3 regions of the Paenibacillus sp. S-12 genome follow, and region 2 is predicted to be linked to each of the others. Evidence: riboswitches for the same ligand, from Rfam matches in the RefSeq annotation. Region 2 holds a riboswitch; each other region holds the start of a gene.
The links. A riboswitch is a leader RNA that binds a small molecule or an ion and turns the genes downstream of it on or off. The one in region 2 is predicted to bind cyclic di-GMP.

Region 1: linked by a shared signal. The riboswitch ahead of NO352_RS23255 (MucBP domain-containing protein) and the one ahead of NO352_RS06540 (glycosyl hydrolase family 18 protein) in region 2 are both predicted to bind cyclic di-GMP.
Region 3: linked by a shared signal. The riboswitch ahead of NO352_RS23080 (CAP domain-containing protein) and the one ahead of NO352_RS06540 (glycosyl hydrolase family 18 protein) in region 2 are both predicted to bind cyclic di-GMP.

The regions. Positions count from the first base shown of each region.
Region 1 is NZ_JASIUF010000026.1:117,145-121,912, forward strand. Features, by position in the region: gene NO352_RS23255 (MucBP domain-containing protein) at 1-2,461, opposite strand, end outside; cyclic di-GMP riboswitch class I at 2,613-2,700, opposite strand; gene NO352_RS23260 (ABC transporter ATP-binding protein) at 3,150-4,073, shown strand; gene NO352_RS23265 (ABC transporter permease) at 4,063-4,768, shown strand, end outside.
Region 2 is NZ_JASIUF010000005.1:785,422-790,189, reverse strand. Features, by position in the region: gene NO352_RS06555 (AzlD domain-containing protein) at 313-639, opposite strand; gene NO352_RS06550 (AzlC family ABC transporter permease) at 630-1,358, opposite strand; gene NO352_RS06545 (TrmB family transcriptional regulator) at 1,438-2,247, opposite strand; cyclic di-GMP riboswitch class I at 2,836-2,920, shown strand; gene NO352_RS06540 (glycosyl hydrolase family 18 protein) at 3,033-4,768, shown strand, end outside.
Region 3 is NZ_JASIUF010000026.1:72,603-77,370, forward strand. Features, by position in the region: gene NO352_RS23065 (aldehyde dehydrogenase family protein) at 1-746, opposite strand, end outside; gene NO352_RS23070 (stalk domain-containing protein) at 1,011-2,288, shown strand; gene NO352_RS23075 (alpha/beta hydrolase) at 2,498-2,800, opposite strand; cyclic di-GMP riboswitch class I at 3,032-3,122, shown strand; gene NO352_RS23080 (CAP domain-containing protein) at 3,249-4,310, shown strand; gene NO352_RS23085 (class D sortase) at 4,382-4,768, opposite strand, start outside.

The DNA of each region.
Region 1 (4,768 bases), on a different contig from region 2:
TTGCCCCAACCTTGCCGCTTGTTGAAGTGGACTCCTTCAGAACTGTGCCAGTAGCTGCATCCTTATAGTGGACGTGCACGGTGCGTTCTTGAGGAATAACGTTCTTCTTGGTGTGGATGAAGGTATAGGATTGCTCCTCTTTGTCAGTAATGGTGTATTCATGTTCATAAGTGTTAGGAACGTAGACAACACCATTAATCGTAATATCTTCCGCCTTCAGCGTAACCGTTTCTCCAACCTTACCGCTTGTCGAAGTAGATTCCTTCAGAACCGCACCAGTATCCGCCTCTTTATAGTGGACGTGAACAGTGCGTTCTACAGGAGCATTCTTGGTGTAGAAGAAGGTATTCTCTTGGTTAGCCTCAGCCGTGAATGTGTATCTGACTTCCGGATTCACTGGAGTGTAGCCTGTGATTTCAAGTGCAGTCAGTGTTACTGATTCTCCAGTTTTGCCGTCTTTCGAAGAGTCTTTTGCGATAGGTAGCTTGGTATCTTGGTCAATGTAGTGGATGTTTACTTTTTGAGCGTTTGCTTTGTAGAAGAAGGTAACCACGTTGTCTGTAGCTTTGACGGTATAGGTTATTTCCGCCTTTTCAGGCGTGTAACCCGGAATATCCAGAGCTTTCAACGTAACGGCCTCGCCAACTTTGCCTGAACGAGAAGTGTCGTCGTCAGCAATGGACTTGCTCGTATCTTTATCGACGAACTTGATAGTGATAGGGAGATCCGTTTTCTTGTAGAAGAAGGTGTACTCGTTGTCCTTGGCCTTGAACGTGTACTGAACCTCAGTCTTCTCAGGTGTGTAACCCGGAATATCCAGAGCCTTCAACGTAATCGTCTGTCCGATTGTGCCGGAGAGAGAAGAGTCGTCGTTAGCGATGGATTTACCTGTTTCTCTATCTACGTACTTAATCGTTAACTTTTGTGGAGCTAGCGCATATCCGAACCATATGGTTTTATTAGGCTCCTGAATCGTTAACGTTTCTTCTGTAGGGTCAGTACCCTTTTTCAATACATAGTTATCAAGCTTCGGAGCAGGAACCTTGTATTTCGGCCCTATGTCCAGCGCGTCCTTGCCGTTGACGGTGAAGGATCCACTGTACAACTGCTCTGCAAGATCCACACGTTCAACAACCTTGCCGTCTGCGTTAATAGGCTCGCCTTGGTCATTTACCTTGTAGCCTTTCACAAGTATGGAGCCTTTGCCGAAGCTGACTTGCGGCACTTCAAACTCTTTTGATGTACGTTGTTGATTCACATCTGTGTATTCTATGGTAGTTCGCCCGTTTGTCGGGTAATTGACATCGGCGCTTGGATTTTTGGAAGAGTCCATTTTGATGGTATATGTCAAGGTTGCCGGACTTCCTTCTACGATGTTGCCAACGTCCCATACAAACGTTTCAGAAGCTGCATCCCATTTCACTGTCCCTTGAGATACTTTATAGTCTTGATTTTCAACAGGTGCATTACCCTTGAAAATAAGGTTAAACATTTCACCCATCGGATCCTTGACTACAGCATTTTCAGCCGCGTAAGAGATTTTCCCTGCCAGTTCAGAGAAAACCTTCTCCAGCTCCGCACTGTCAGATGGGTAATAGTTGTTTGCTGAAGCGCTGTTTTTTAATACATATACAGCGTTAGCATCATTGCCGACCTCAAGCCCGATCGAATAAATGTTGATTCCTGCATCCTTGGATGCCTTGGCTTGAGATATCGTAGGAATTCCATTGTCCTTAACCGTATAGTTGCCTATCGTGTATCGATCCCCGAACAAGCCAGAGGATAATTGATAGCTGTTGCCTGAACCGATAGTCTTGGTGTAGTCAAAATCTGATAATACAAAGTTGTACTTATTGTTGGGCCATGAATAAGAGGCAGCTTTTTTTGCAGGAGAACTGAACGTTGGCGCACCGTCGCTGAGCAGCACAATAAATTTATTTTTGGCTGAACTCTTGGTAGCTAATAAACGATGTGCTGTGTAGAGAGCGCTTTGTATGTTTGTCCCTCCGGAAGCCGAGATACCCTTAATATTGTTCAGGAGCTGCTGTTTATCATTCTGGCCAAGGAATCCGGATGATGTGTCCTCTGAGCTGGTGCTAAACGTGACAAGAGCAATTCTTGTTTTGACGTTGGAAAAAAGCAGCGTATTTACAAATTTCTCTGCTGCCTTTTTGGCATTGTCTAACCGTTTGTAGGATCTCATACTGTCTGACTTGTCTAAGACAAGTACGACATCGGTGTCACCGGCTTCAACGTTCTTCCCTTCGGCGGTTAGAGTAATCTTCCATTCTCCCGGCGTCCCGGTTGGCTTCGCTGTCTTGCTTAATTTCACAGCACCTGATTCTGGCCAGATTGGATCTTGTGCGGCTGCATCTGCACTTTGCAGTGTGTGAGGAATAAACCCGAAGAACACGGCAAATACGCACAGCCATGTTACAGCTAACTTTACTCTACGTTTCATTCAATTCGCCACCTCATTTTTTCATTTTATTCCTCCCTTAACTACAGTGAGTCCATGCCTCCTCATTCTTATTTATATAGCTCAACGGAAAGTTAATTCCGTCGGAACCTCACATAAATAAAAAAAGTCCGGCTGCAATAACGTGATCGTTAGTTGCAGCCGGACTGTCATAGGTCATAAGACCGTTAGACTCCGAAGCTTTGCGGCCTAATCTTTCGATTAGTGTGCCCTATGAGATTTAATTAAGTGCTTCGTAAATGTAAGCGTAGATGACTGAGATCCTAGGCATAGGGAACTATCATGCTCAATATAGGTTAAGAGGAACAATTTGTCAATGATAAGAAAATACTAGTTGGTATACATACTACAAGTATTAACCTACTAGAGTTGAATCATACATCGGACAGAGTGTCGTATCTTACTCTATTACGAGAAATTGATATGCTAGTGAATTCAGATATAGAACATAAATATTCATTTGAATCGCCGCCATGTCCATATGATAATAATTAGAGTAGTTAAAAGACTGATTTGCAAATTCACATATGGTGTATACAGCCGGTAAAACAATCACCCCATAGGGCTTAAGATTTTTGTAAGGATTGAGTAAGGAATAAGAGAACACTGTCTTATACAATAACTATGAAGACATCGGGAAATTGGCAACTGAGTGAGAGGAGATACTGCCATGACGTATCTAGTACGTACACATCATCTGTCGAAGACGTTCCAAGGCAAAGAGGTCGTCTCGAATGTAAATATGAATATTCGCCAGGGAGAGATCTATGGATTTCTAGGGCCGAACGGGGCCGGCAAAACAACGATCATGAAGATGATTACGAACCTAATTAAGCCTACGATTGGTCAAATCGAATTGTTCGGAGAAACATTAGCTCCTGATTCCTATCATCTGCTATCCCGCATGGGGACAATTATCGAATACCCCGTATTTTATGACAAGCTGTCGGCGAGAGATAATCTGGAACTGCATTGTGCATATATGGGGTATCACAATATGCATTCCATTGATGAGGCACTGGAGCTTGTGAAGCTTCATCATGTTGGAAATAAATCGGTCAAGGACTTTTCATTAGGAATGAAGCAGCGCCTCGGTATCGCGAGAGCAATATCGACGAAGCCGGAGTTGCTTATGTTTGATGAGCCTATTAACGGACTGGATCCGATAGGGATTAAGGAGATCCGGGATTTGCTGCTTATGCTGAGCAAGCAATATGGCACGACAATTTTGATATCCAGTCATTTATTGGGTGAGATTGAGCTTGTCGCAGATACGATTGGCGTCATTAATCATGGCCGGTTAATTAAAGAAGTATCCATGGATGAGGTTCGAATGAAAAATTGTGAATATGTTGAGATTGTGACAAGCGACTGCACGCGAGCTTCATTCCTGCTAGAAGATAAGTTAGGCATACACAATCTGCGGGTTATGGATGAGCGGATGATCCGGGTATATGATCCGAATATCCAGCAAGGAGTGTTGACGAAGGAATTGGTCCTGAATGATATCCAAATTGAATCGATTCACAAGAAAAACAGTTCCTTGGAGCAGTACTTTTTATCGTTATTGGATGGAGGCGATCATGTTGCTTAATCTAGTAAAATTGGAGCTTCGAAAGTTTAAAATTGGCGGATACATACGTGGGGCGATCATAGCTAACGTCGTCATGATGGCGTTACTATTTTTAATGTTATATACCCGGACACCGTTAGATGATATTGCTTTTCCCGAATATAATGCCCTTTTTGCGGGCGTGGATTCAATCGTACGGCTGACGTTTATTACCTTTGCAGCTGTGCTATTATCACGATATATTATCGAGGAGTATAAATCTAAGACCATCAACATCTTGTTCATGTACCCGATAAGCCGGAAAAAGCTCTTGATCAGTAAGCTGTTCATTGTTTGTACATTTACATTCGTCAGCATTATTTTATCTGAAATCGTGCTCAGTGCGATTTTGCTGACGGCTAATGCCGTGAAACCCAGCATTCAAGAGACGCTGACCTTGTCGATTATCGGGGAAGGGGCATTCCAATTCGTGATGAACGCACTGGCAGCGAGTTTGATGAGTCTCATTCCTTTATATTTTGGCATGAAGAAATATTCGACGCCAGTAACGATTACTTCTTCCTTGATTATTTCGCTTATTGTATGCTCCAACAATGTAGGAGTTGGCGGTATATCGTTAAATTCCATCATTATCATTCCAATTAGCTTGGCACTAATTGGTGTATTCGTTATATATATGACGATTAAGAAGGTTGATCGAGTAGACGTTGTGAACT
Region 2 (4,768 bases):
ATATATGTAGAGGACTTGACCATAAAAGAAAAAAGGGCTTTATTCCCATTTTTTCGCATCTGTAAATGCAATCTCGCCAAAGGTGTTCAAACATGGAATGGTGTTTTTAAGGAACGCATTTAAAATAGGGAGGTATCTAGTCGGTGCTTCTTTTAGATGTACGAAAAGCCTGTCCTTATATCGAAGAACAGGCTCATGTATAGATAAAGACCCGCACACTGCGCGGGTTTGCCGATAATGGACAAATATGCTCTTTCCAATAGCAGTGGTGTTGCATGTAAACGTGGAACCTGACGAAATTAAGATCTCATTTTAAAACAAAAAGCGTAAAATGATAATGGAAATAATACCTCCCACTACGGTTCCCAGCAAACTTCGTGTTTTTATCGCAATCAAAAAAGTCGGTATGGCTGCAAAAAATTCGATGTTATTTGTAAGCGGTGGAATCTTTCCATCATGGATAAATATCTCTTGACCTATCAGAGCTGCTATGACAGAAATCGGAACATAATTTAACCATCGCATTCCCCATTCTGGCAATTCAAAACGACTAAGCACCATAAGAGGAACAACCCTTGGAAGGAACGTTACAAACGCTGAGCCGAGAATAATCAAAAAAATGTCCCATCTTACTTCCATTTTTCCACCACCATTCCTATTGTTGAGGCAATAATTGTAGCAATAATAACCCCCATACTGCTGGATAACACGAAAGAACTTCCCACTGCAATGATAACTGCGATAATGGCGACAAAGATATCCAGTTTGATTTTATTTCGCCCTAACATGGAGAGGATGAGAATGCCAATAAACATAGCGGGTAAGGCAAATGCTAGTCCGAATTTCTCAGGATTTGAAATCCATTGTGCCAAAAATGCTCCTGCTACATTAGCTGCAAGCCAATTGATATAAGCGGTTATGTTGAGGCCATGCATCCATTTCTCACTGATTCGTTTTTTCTTTGCAGCCTCGGTAATCGCGACACCGAATGTCTCATCGGTGAGTAGAGAGCCTACCAGCATGTTTCGAAGCGGAGAAAGATGCCGAAAATAAGGTGCTAGTGCTGCACTAAGTAAAATATGACGAAGATTAACAAAGAAAATCGTAATAATTATAGCAGTAAGCGAACTACTTGTTGCGATCATGCCTGCAGCAATAAACTGAGCTGAGCCCGCATAAAGAATTAAAGACATTAGAGCGATCTCAGCTATGCTAAGTCCCGCAGTTTTTTGGATCACGCCAGCAGCTAATCCGATACTTAAATACCCTAGTAAGGTAGGGATACAATCTTTTACTCCTTGGATAAAGCTGTCTTCATCTTTCTGAGTCGAATTCATTTGGACATTCGACAGACTCATTTCATCCCCTCCTTATTTTTAAACATTAGAAGCTAACACACTAACTACTATGAAAAAGAGAAAGAAAATACGGTTCAATTTATTTGAACCGTTTTCCAGTAACAACATGAAATAGGTTAGGGTCGTTTTTCCAAAGTGCTTCTGTTTTCTCTGGACCCACTTCTTTCACTAATTCTGAAAACATAATGTCATGTCTGATGTATTCCATCGCGATTAACACAAGTGCCGGGTCTTCTGTTTTTACCGCCCATGCCGGTGTGTTTGGCGAAAAGTTTGCAATTAATACTTCTTCATTGTCCCGTGCAACAATCGTTAAGCGACCATTCATACGTTCCTCAGCTACTTCTGGAGCCATATAATTGTGATGAGTCGTTACACCAAGCCGAATCTCAGGTGCTCCAAAAAGAATCGAAAAAACGTGAATATCCTCTTTTATCCGCCTATCTACAGCACCTTTTACAGAAGAGACTTGCGGTTCCCAAATCGACAACCATATTTCTTCTTCCGCTTTATCGATAATGTCAATCATTTCGGCCGCAACGCGTTCATCACTGCTGATGCGTCGAATGACATCTACTTCCTGTTCACTTTCTAACGCAGATAAATTCTTTTCCAGATAATCCATAGAATTATCAAAGTCATTACGCAAGCGACGGATTAATTCTTTTGCGGGTAAGGGTGCATAGGTTACAGGGTCAGAAGGTACTGTATAAACCGCACCTTTATCCATTAATTTTGCTAACACTTCGTAAATCGTTGAACGAGGTACACCTGACCTTTTACTTATTTCATATCCGGTAATGGGGAAATTTTTTAACAGCCCTATATACGCCTTACATTCATATTGCGAAAAGCCCCACTTCTGAAGTTCTTTAAAAAGTTCTTCCATGGCAACTCCTTTAGTAGTTAGTGTGTTACTTACTATAAAATAAAATGGATTACCTGTCAAAGCAATCCTGGTTCCGTTTTTGAAAAATGATCGTCAGCCCACTGTTTTATTCCTGATTCTCCAACTTATGGACGAGGTATAATTACCCAAAAACGAAGGATAAATCCTTTTAAATCCATCAAAGGAACTATTTAGTTGCATGAATTTGACTTATAAGGAAAGTTATATTCCGTTATTATTTTGCGAACTCTGGCTCGTTCACCCACACTGCAATACATCTCCCATCCTCCCTAAGACCTACTGCCCAAGCCTTTCCGGACATGAAGAATCTGTAAAAAAGCATTACAAGGAGTAACAAGGGAACGTTGCAGTTACAGGCTTGATGTCCAGTATCAAACCATATGGAATTAACATACATCCCCTTATTCCATCCGAATTTCAACATGATAGATTTCAACTGAATAATAATATCGTCCTATGTTCATATATTCACATTTGAGCCGCATGACCCATTAACGAAACGCGAAACTGCTGTATATTTAACGGTGTAAACATGTATCGTTATGCAAGAGTATGCATGTTTGCACAAGCACGACTAGGCAAAGCTAGGGAAATCTAGTGACGCAAAACTAAAGGGGCTAAGGAAGAAATTCCATGCCTGCCAGACGCCGATTAATAGAACCCCATCTCTATTAGTCGTATTCGTTGTTTCTGTATGATTCATGGCGAGATGCCCCACCCTAGCTGCCTATTAATAAAATCTATTGATAGGAAGTGAATAACGGATGAAGACTGGGAGAAAGCGGAGTGCCCGAAGATTGTTCGCAATGACGGTAATGACCATCATGATGTTCGTATCTTCGTTGGCGCCGGCTTACGCAGGAACGACTGTTTCCGCAGCACAGGAACCTGTGGTCAAAAATGCAACAAAGGAAATCCGGAATGTCATGTACTATGGCGATTGGTCAATTTGGGGAGGACAAGGAAACTTTTATCCCAAGGATATTCCGGCCGATCAATTAACCCATTTGAACTATGCGTTTCTCGATTTTGATGCCCAAGGCAACCTTGTATTTACGGACAAGGATGCGGCTGTAGAAGCGCCTGTCGGCCAGGATGGCGTTCAATGGCAAGCGGCCAATGCAGGCATCCTTATCGCCCTGCAGCAATTGCGCGCAGAAAACCCGAATCTGAAGATCGGCATCTCTCTTGGCGGATGGTCGAAATCAGGCGACTTCGCTGTCGTAGCAGCCGATGCTTCAAAACGGGCGAATCTGATCCAAAATGTCATGAAATTCATCAAGTACACAAACATGGACTTCGTGGATGTCGATTGGGAGTTCCCGGCTGAAGTTCGACAGCCCGATTTGGTCGATAATAAGAACGATGAAGGTACGAAATACGCCATGCCGGAGGACAAAAACAATTATATTTTGCTCCTGCAAGACATCAAAAACGCATTGAATAAGCAAGGAGCCGAGCTTGGTAAAGCATATGAACTGTCTGTTGCGCTTCCAGCGCCGAAGAGCAAGATTGATATCGGCATTGATGTGCCAAGACTGTTCAACATTGTAGACTTTGCCAACATTATGACTTATGACATGCGCGGCGCATGGGATGAAGTAAGCGGCCACCATACCGGCTTGTATACGAACCCGAACGACCCGCTCACGGGCAACAACCTGTCCATCGACGAGAGCGTGAATTATTTGATTCAGCAAGGTGCTGAGCCGAATAAGATTGTGATCGGGGCAGCCTACTATACTCGCGGCTGGGATAAAGTGTCGCAAGGATCCGATCCGAATCATCCGGGTTTATTCGGCGATGCGGCACTATCCGCGAAGGATGCGGATCTGACTCCATCCCGCGGCGCGGTTGGCGAAGCAGCGCTCGCTATTGGGGACGGCGGCCGCCGAACAGGGATTTGGTCTTATCGCAACCTCGACAAGCTGAAGGCCACTTACCCGAATCTCAAGGAATATTGGGATGATGCCGCCAAAGCTCCATATCTGTATGATGGGACAACTGGCGTATTCTACACGTATGACAATGAAAGATCTATTCAAGAGAAAACGAAATATGTGCTTGAAAACGGTCTGGGCGGCGTCATTGCTTGGATGGCTTCCAATGATGCCCCTACTACGGATCCTGCCAAGCGCGACAAATTAACAAAGGCAACGAAAGAAGGCCTCTTCGGAAGCCAGGCGTTGACAACACATGAAATCCAATATACCAAGCTGGACGTAACGGCGGATGTGAAACCGTATACTGAGGCTTGGGGCAACAGCAAAGGGTATGAAATTACCCTCTTCAATAACGAGTCTTTGACCGAATCGAATCAAGTGTTGAAAGCGGTGGAAAGAGGAGCAAAAACGGTTAAGCTGCCGAAGCTTTACATCCAAGCCGATGGGCCGTTGACTTCCGGCGATTATTTGGCGGGAACCGTAACGAATGAGAACGGTTACACGGTCGTCGATTTGAAATCGGTCTATGATGCAAAAACGATTGAAACTGGCAGATC
Region 3 (4,768 bases), on a different contig from region 2:
GATTTTCCTACAACGGTTGAGCCTGTGAAGGCGATCTTATCGACGAGGTTATGCTGGACAAGCGGTGCGCCGGCGGTTTCCCCAAAGCCTGGAATAACGTTCACGACGCCTGGCGGGAATCCAGCTTCTTGAATCAGCTGCGCGAGGTATAGAGCAGACAGCGGCGTTTGCTCAGCAGGCTTTAGAACGACGGTGCAGCCGGTAGCCAGGGCAGCGCCCAGCTTCCAAGCAGCCATCAGCAGCGGGAAATTCCACGGGATGATTTGGCCGACGACGCCGACAGGCTCATGTCTTGTATAGGTGAGGAAGTTGCCTGCGGTTGGAATCGTTTGTCCAACGATTTTAGTCGCCCATCCCGCGTAGTAACGGAAATGCTCAATCGTAAGCGGGAGATCGGCAGCAAGTGTTTCACGCAGCGGCTTGCCGTTGTCCAGCGTTTCTAGCTGCGCGAGTTCTTGCTTGTTCGCTTCAATTAAGTCTGCCAGCTTGTAAATGAGGCGGCTGCGATCTGCTCCGCTTAGACGCGACCATTGTCCATGATCGAAGGCGTCGCGGGCCGCTCGAACGGCTCTATCGACATCCTCTTCCCGCGCTTCAGCCACGACAGCAAGAACTTCTCCCGTTGCAGGATTAAGAGAGGAGAATACGTTATTTTGTGCGGCTTCCACCCATTCCCCGTTGATGAACAGCTTTTTCGTGCCTTGCAAGAATGCTTCTACCTTAGGACTGATCTGAATCTGTGACAAGACGCAATCACTCCTTCTACTTGGAATTGGTACATTGGTTAATAACTTGTACATTACATATGTATTCTCGTGCTGTGCGAATCATGCCCATTGCTGGTATGTACGTCAAGGAGGTAGATTTTACCTGATTGTGGCGTGTACATAAATATAGGAAAAACAGGCTTTCTATGAAAAAATGAGTTATTATTAAGGGAGATGAGAGAGTGATAGAGATAATCATTTTCGATCACCATCTTGTCATTTTGCAGGGAAAGAGGGAGCTTCATGAAAAAGAAATTACTTATCAGTTCGTTGATGTCTATGCTGGTAGCTTCTACACTGCTGTTCCCGCAGCAGTCAGAGGTTGCAGCAGCGGCGGCAGGAAATAGCCAGGCTTCGACGAAAACCAAAATTATGCTGGATGGTTATCCGCTTGAGTTTGCTGCTGAACCCGTCATTGTACAGGGAAGCACGATGGTTCCGTTCCGTGGCATTGCTGAGGCGCTTAATATTGAGGTATTGTGGAATGCCAAGAGTAAGACAGTAACAGCGAATCAAGCGACTGCTGAGGGGAAAAAGGTAGTAGTTCTTCAATTAAATCAGAAGAAAGCTAAGGTCAGCGGAAAAGAGGTAGAATTGGCAGCGGCGCCATTTTCACGAGCAGGCACCACGTATATTCCCCTTAGCTTCTTTAGCAAGCAGTTCGGTGCACAAGTATCTTGGGATCAGAAGAGTCGGGTTGTTGCACTTCAATCCCCGCCGAAGAAGATGTACAGCTTGGCTTTCTATGCGCTGAAATCCTTCGGCGAGCGTCAGTACATTCCTCAATTTGACTCGGTTGCATTTGGCTGGGCACGGCTTCAGGACGATGGGACGATTACAACAAGCGGTTCCGAGTACAACTGGCCTCAAGCTGCAGGGGATATCACTCCTGAGAGTATATTGGATAAGGCCAAGCAGGATGGAACGAGTCCGTATTTGATGGTATTTTCGACTGACAGGAAAAATGAGCTGACGAAAATGCTTGAAGATGCGGCGCTGCGAGACAAGGCGATTGAAGACATTATGAAGCTTGTCGCAGACAAGGGATTTTCCGGTATTGTGCTCGACTTCGAAGGTTTGGGTCTGTCTGGCGATATCGAAAAAGCGAAGCGGGACTATAATGAGTTCGTTATCGGCTTGTCCAAACAGGCCAAAGCAGCGAACATCAAGCTGTCTCTGGCGCTTCATCCGTTGAATGGAGCTTATAAAGGATACGACTACAAGACACTTTCGACAGCGGCGGATGATCTCATTATTATGGCGTATGAATATACGAGAGGGAAAGTTCCGGAGCCGTTGGACAAGGTGAATGAGGCAATTAAGCTTGCTCTGAAGGAAGTGCCGAAGGAGAAGCTGATATTAGGCATTTCCACTTGGAGTGAGAATGAGAAGACGATTAGCAGCGTGATTGGACTAGCTAAACGCTATCAGTTGAAGGGAACGGCATTGTGGAGATTAGGGCTCATTGGGGAAGCATCCAAGGCGCAGATTGACAAAAATGTGATTCCGTTAAAATCCTAAATTCTAGTTACGAGAAAAAACAGCCATTATTTATGCTTATGATATAAATGTATTTACTTGAAGATAGCTGATTTATTCAAAATAGCCGGCCTTATGGCCGGTTATTTGCGTTGGCAGCGTTAGCAATACAGGTGCAAATAAAAGCCGTGTAATCTGTATCATCACGAAACCGGGAAGCAAAGTTGCCCTCCCGGTTTGCTTTCGTACGATTAATGACACGTTACTTCGGGGAACTCATTGTTGGCACCCTTTAGAAGGTGTCCCCCGATTCCTTTACGCTGCTGTTCCTTCATTTCAGCGAGTTTATCGGCCTTCAGGAACATGGCGGGCTTGCTGCTAAGTGGATTCATGTCCAGCTCATAGAGGGAGCCATCCATATTAACAGCTGCGCTTACGCGACCATTTATGTTCAGCACGTTGAAGGCAGTTGCGCCCCCGAAGGAATGTCCCATGACAGTCTTGTCCATGTCGATAGTTCCTGTTAGCGGGCTTGAAATATGACCGGCATTCAAGCTGTCAAACTGACGAATGACAAAGTTCAGCCTAAGTGATGAAGATTAAAAAGAAGCCGGCAGTTGGTGTAAGATTCGTTTAAAAGTCTGTGTTTCAGCAATTTCAATATTTGTTCAGAATCTAGAACAAAGACGGCTAATGTCACTTTTTTGACGAATCAAGGGATCTTTATGAATCAGATGTGTACAAGCCATTTAGTTGCATGTTACCATAGACATATAACTGTTACATTTGGATAATGGCAAACCCTAGCGAAAGCAGGGGACGCAAAGCCACGGGTCTAATGCATTTACACAATGCGATGACAGCCGGGTTGCCCTAATTGCAATATGAGCGTCTATTTAAGTGCGCCGCCATTAGGGTGGCGCTTTTTTGTACGTATGAAGAAGCGCCCCTGGTGTTCATCTCATTCGAGCGGACAACGTCAAAGAATGGGAGATGGTAAGGATGCGGACACGTTGTACAGCAACAAAAGACAACAACGCAACGATTCAACAACAAAATAAACTATGGCTAGCTTGCAGGAAGCAACGAATAACGCTGCTGGTTAGCGCATCAATGCTGTTCGGGATGTTCATTTCTCAGCCTGCCCTCTATGCAGCAGATAAGCTGAGCGGAAGCGGGACCCCTTCCTTGGAAAAAGTGAATGCGCCTCAGACAGCAGCAATCAATGTCCAAGGCATTTCGATGGGCATGAGCGAGAAGCAACTTATTGAGCGATTGGGCCAACCTGCTCGCAAAGACCTTAGTGAATATGGCTTTCAGTGGTATATTTACAATCAGGATTATAAGCAGTATGTACAGGTAGGTGTACGCAATCATGAGGTTGTGGCCCTATACACAAATGCAAAGGGAAGCTATGGCGGCATTGGATTCGGTGCGACGAAGCAGGAAGTTGCAGCAGCCTTTGGGACGTCGCTTAGCAGTATTAAAAAAGGAAATACGATCTATCATTACAGGGACAACGGTGGGAAATACAGCCTGCACAAGGTTGGCAATGCGTATGCAACCGTGTTCTATGATTTGAATCAGCGCGGTACAGTAACGGCTGTCCAATTTATCTCTGAAGAGGTGGAGCTGTCATTCAAAGGCTATTTTGGTACGCCTAGCGAGCAATTGCGGACAAGCTTCGAACAGCAGGTTTTCGATCTTGCAAATGCGGTTCGCGTCCGCAATGGTGAGAAGCCGCTGCAGTGGAATGATAAAATTGCCGGAACAGCGCGCAAGCATAGTGGAGACATGGGACGGAGAAACTTTTTCGATCATAACAATCCAGATGGCAAGTCTCCATTCGATCGGATAAAGGCAGACGGAATCGTGTATAAGTCAGCAGGAGAGAATATAGCAGCCGGGCAGACTAGCGCGATTTTTGTCCATGAGAACTGGATGAATTCAAAGGGCCATCGCGCCAATATTTTGGGAGGCTTCTCTAGCATTGGTGTGGGGGTATATTTCGGAGGCCCATCGAAAGTTTACTATACGCAGAACTTCTTTACGCCGCAAAGCTAGTTAATAGAATCATGAATCATGAAAAGCGCCGCATTCATATACTGAAGGCGGCGCTTTTTTCTGCAAACTTATTACAGCGTGTTGTCCATAACAGCCTTGACGATCAGTCGATGGGTAGCCGTATCGATCGGTTCGCAAGTAATCAATGTCAATTCCCGTGCATCCGGATTCTGATCCAGAACGGACAGATCCTCCGGTACGACGACGGATTTCGACTGTACGGTGTAGGTATACGTTTGTTCGGCTGTTTCCAGCTGAATCTTATCCCCTGCTGTTAACTCATCCAGTCTATTGAAATGCCTGCCGAAGGTCAGGCTGCGGTGACTTGCCAATACGAAGTTGCCGAGCTCTCCCGGCATTCGTCCAGGCACCACAATTCCGCTTCCCACCTTAAGAGAAGCCGGAGTAGCCCCTTCCACCATAGGTTCGCGCAAATCAATTTTCGCTATAGAAATCGT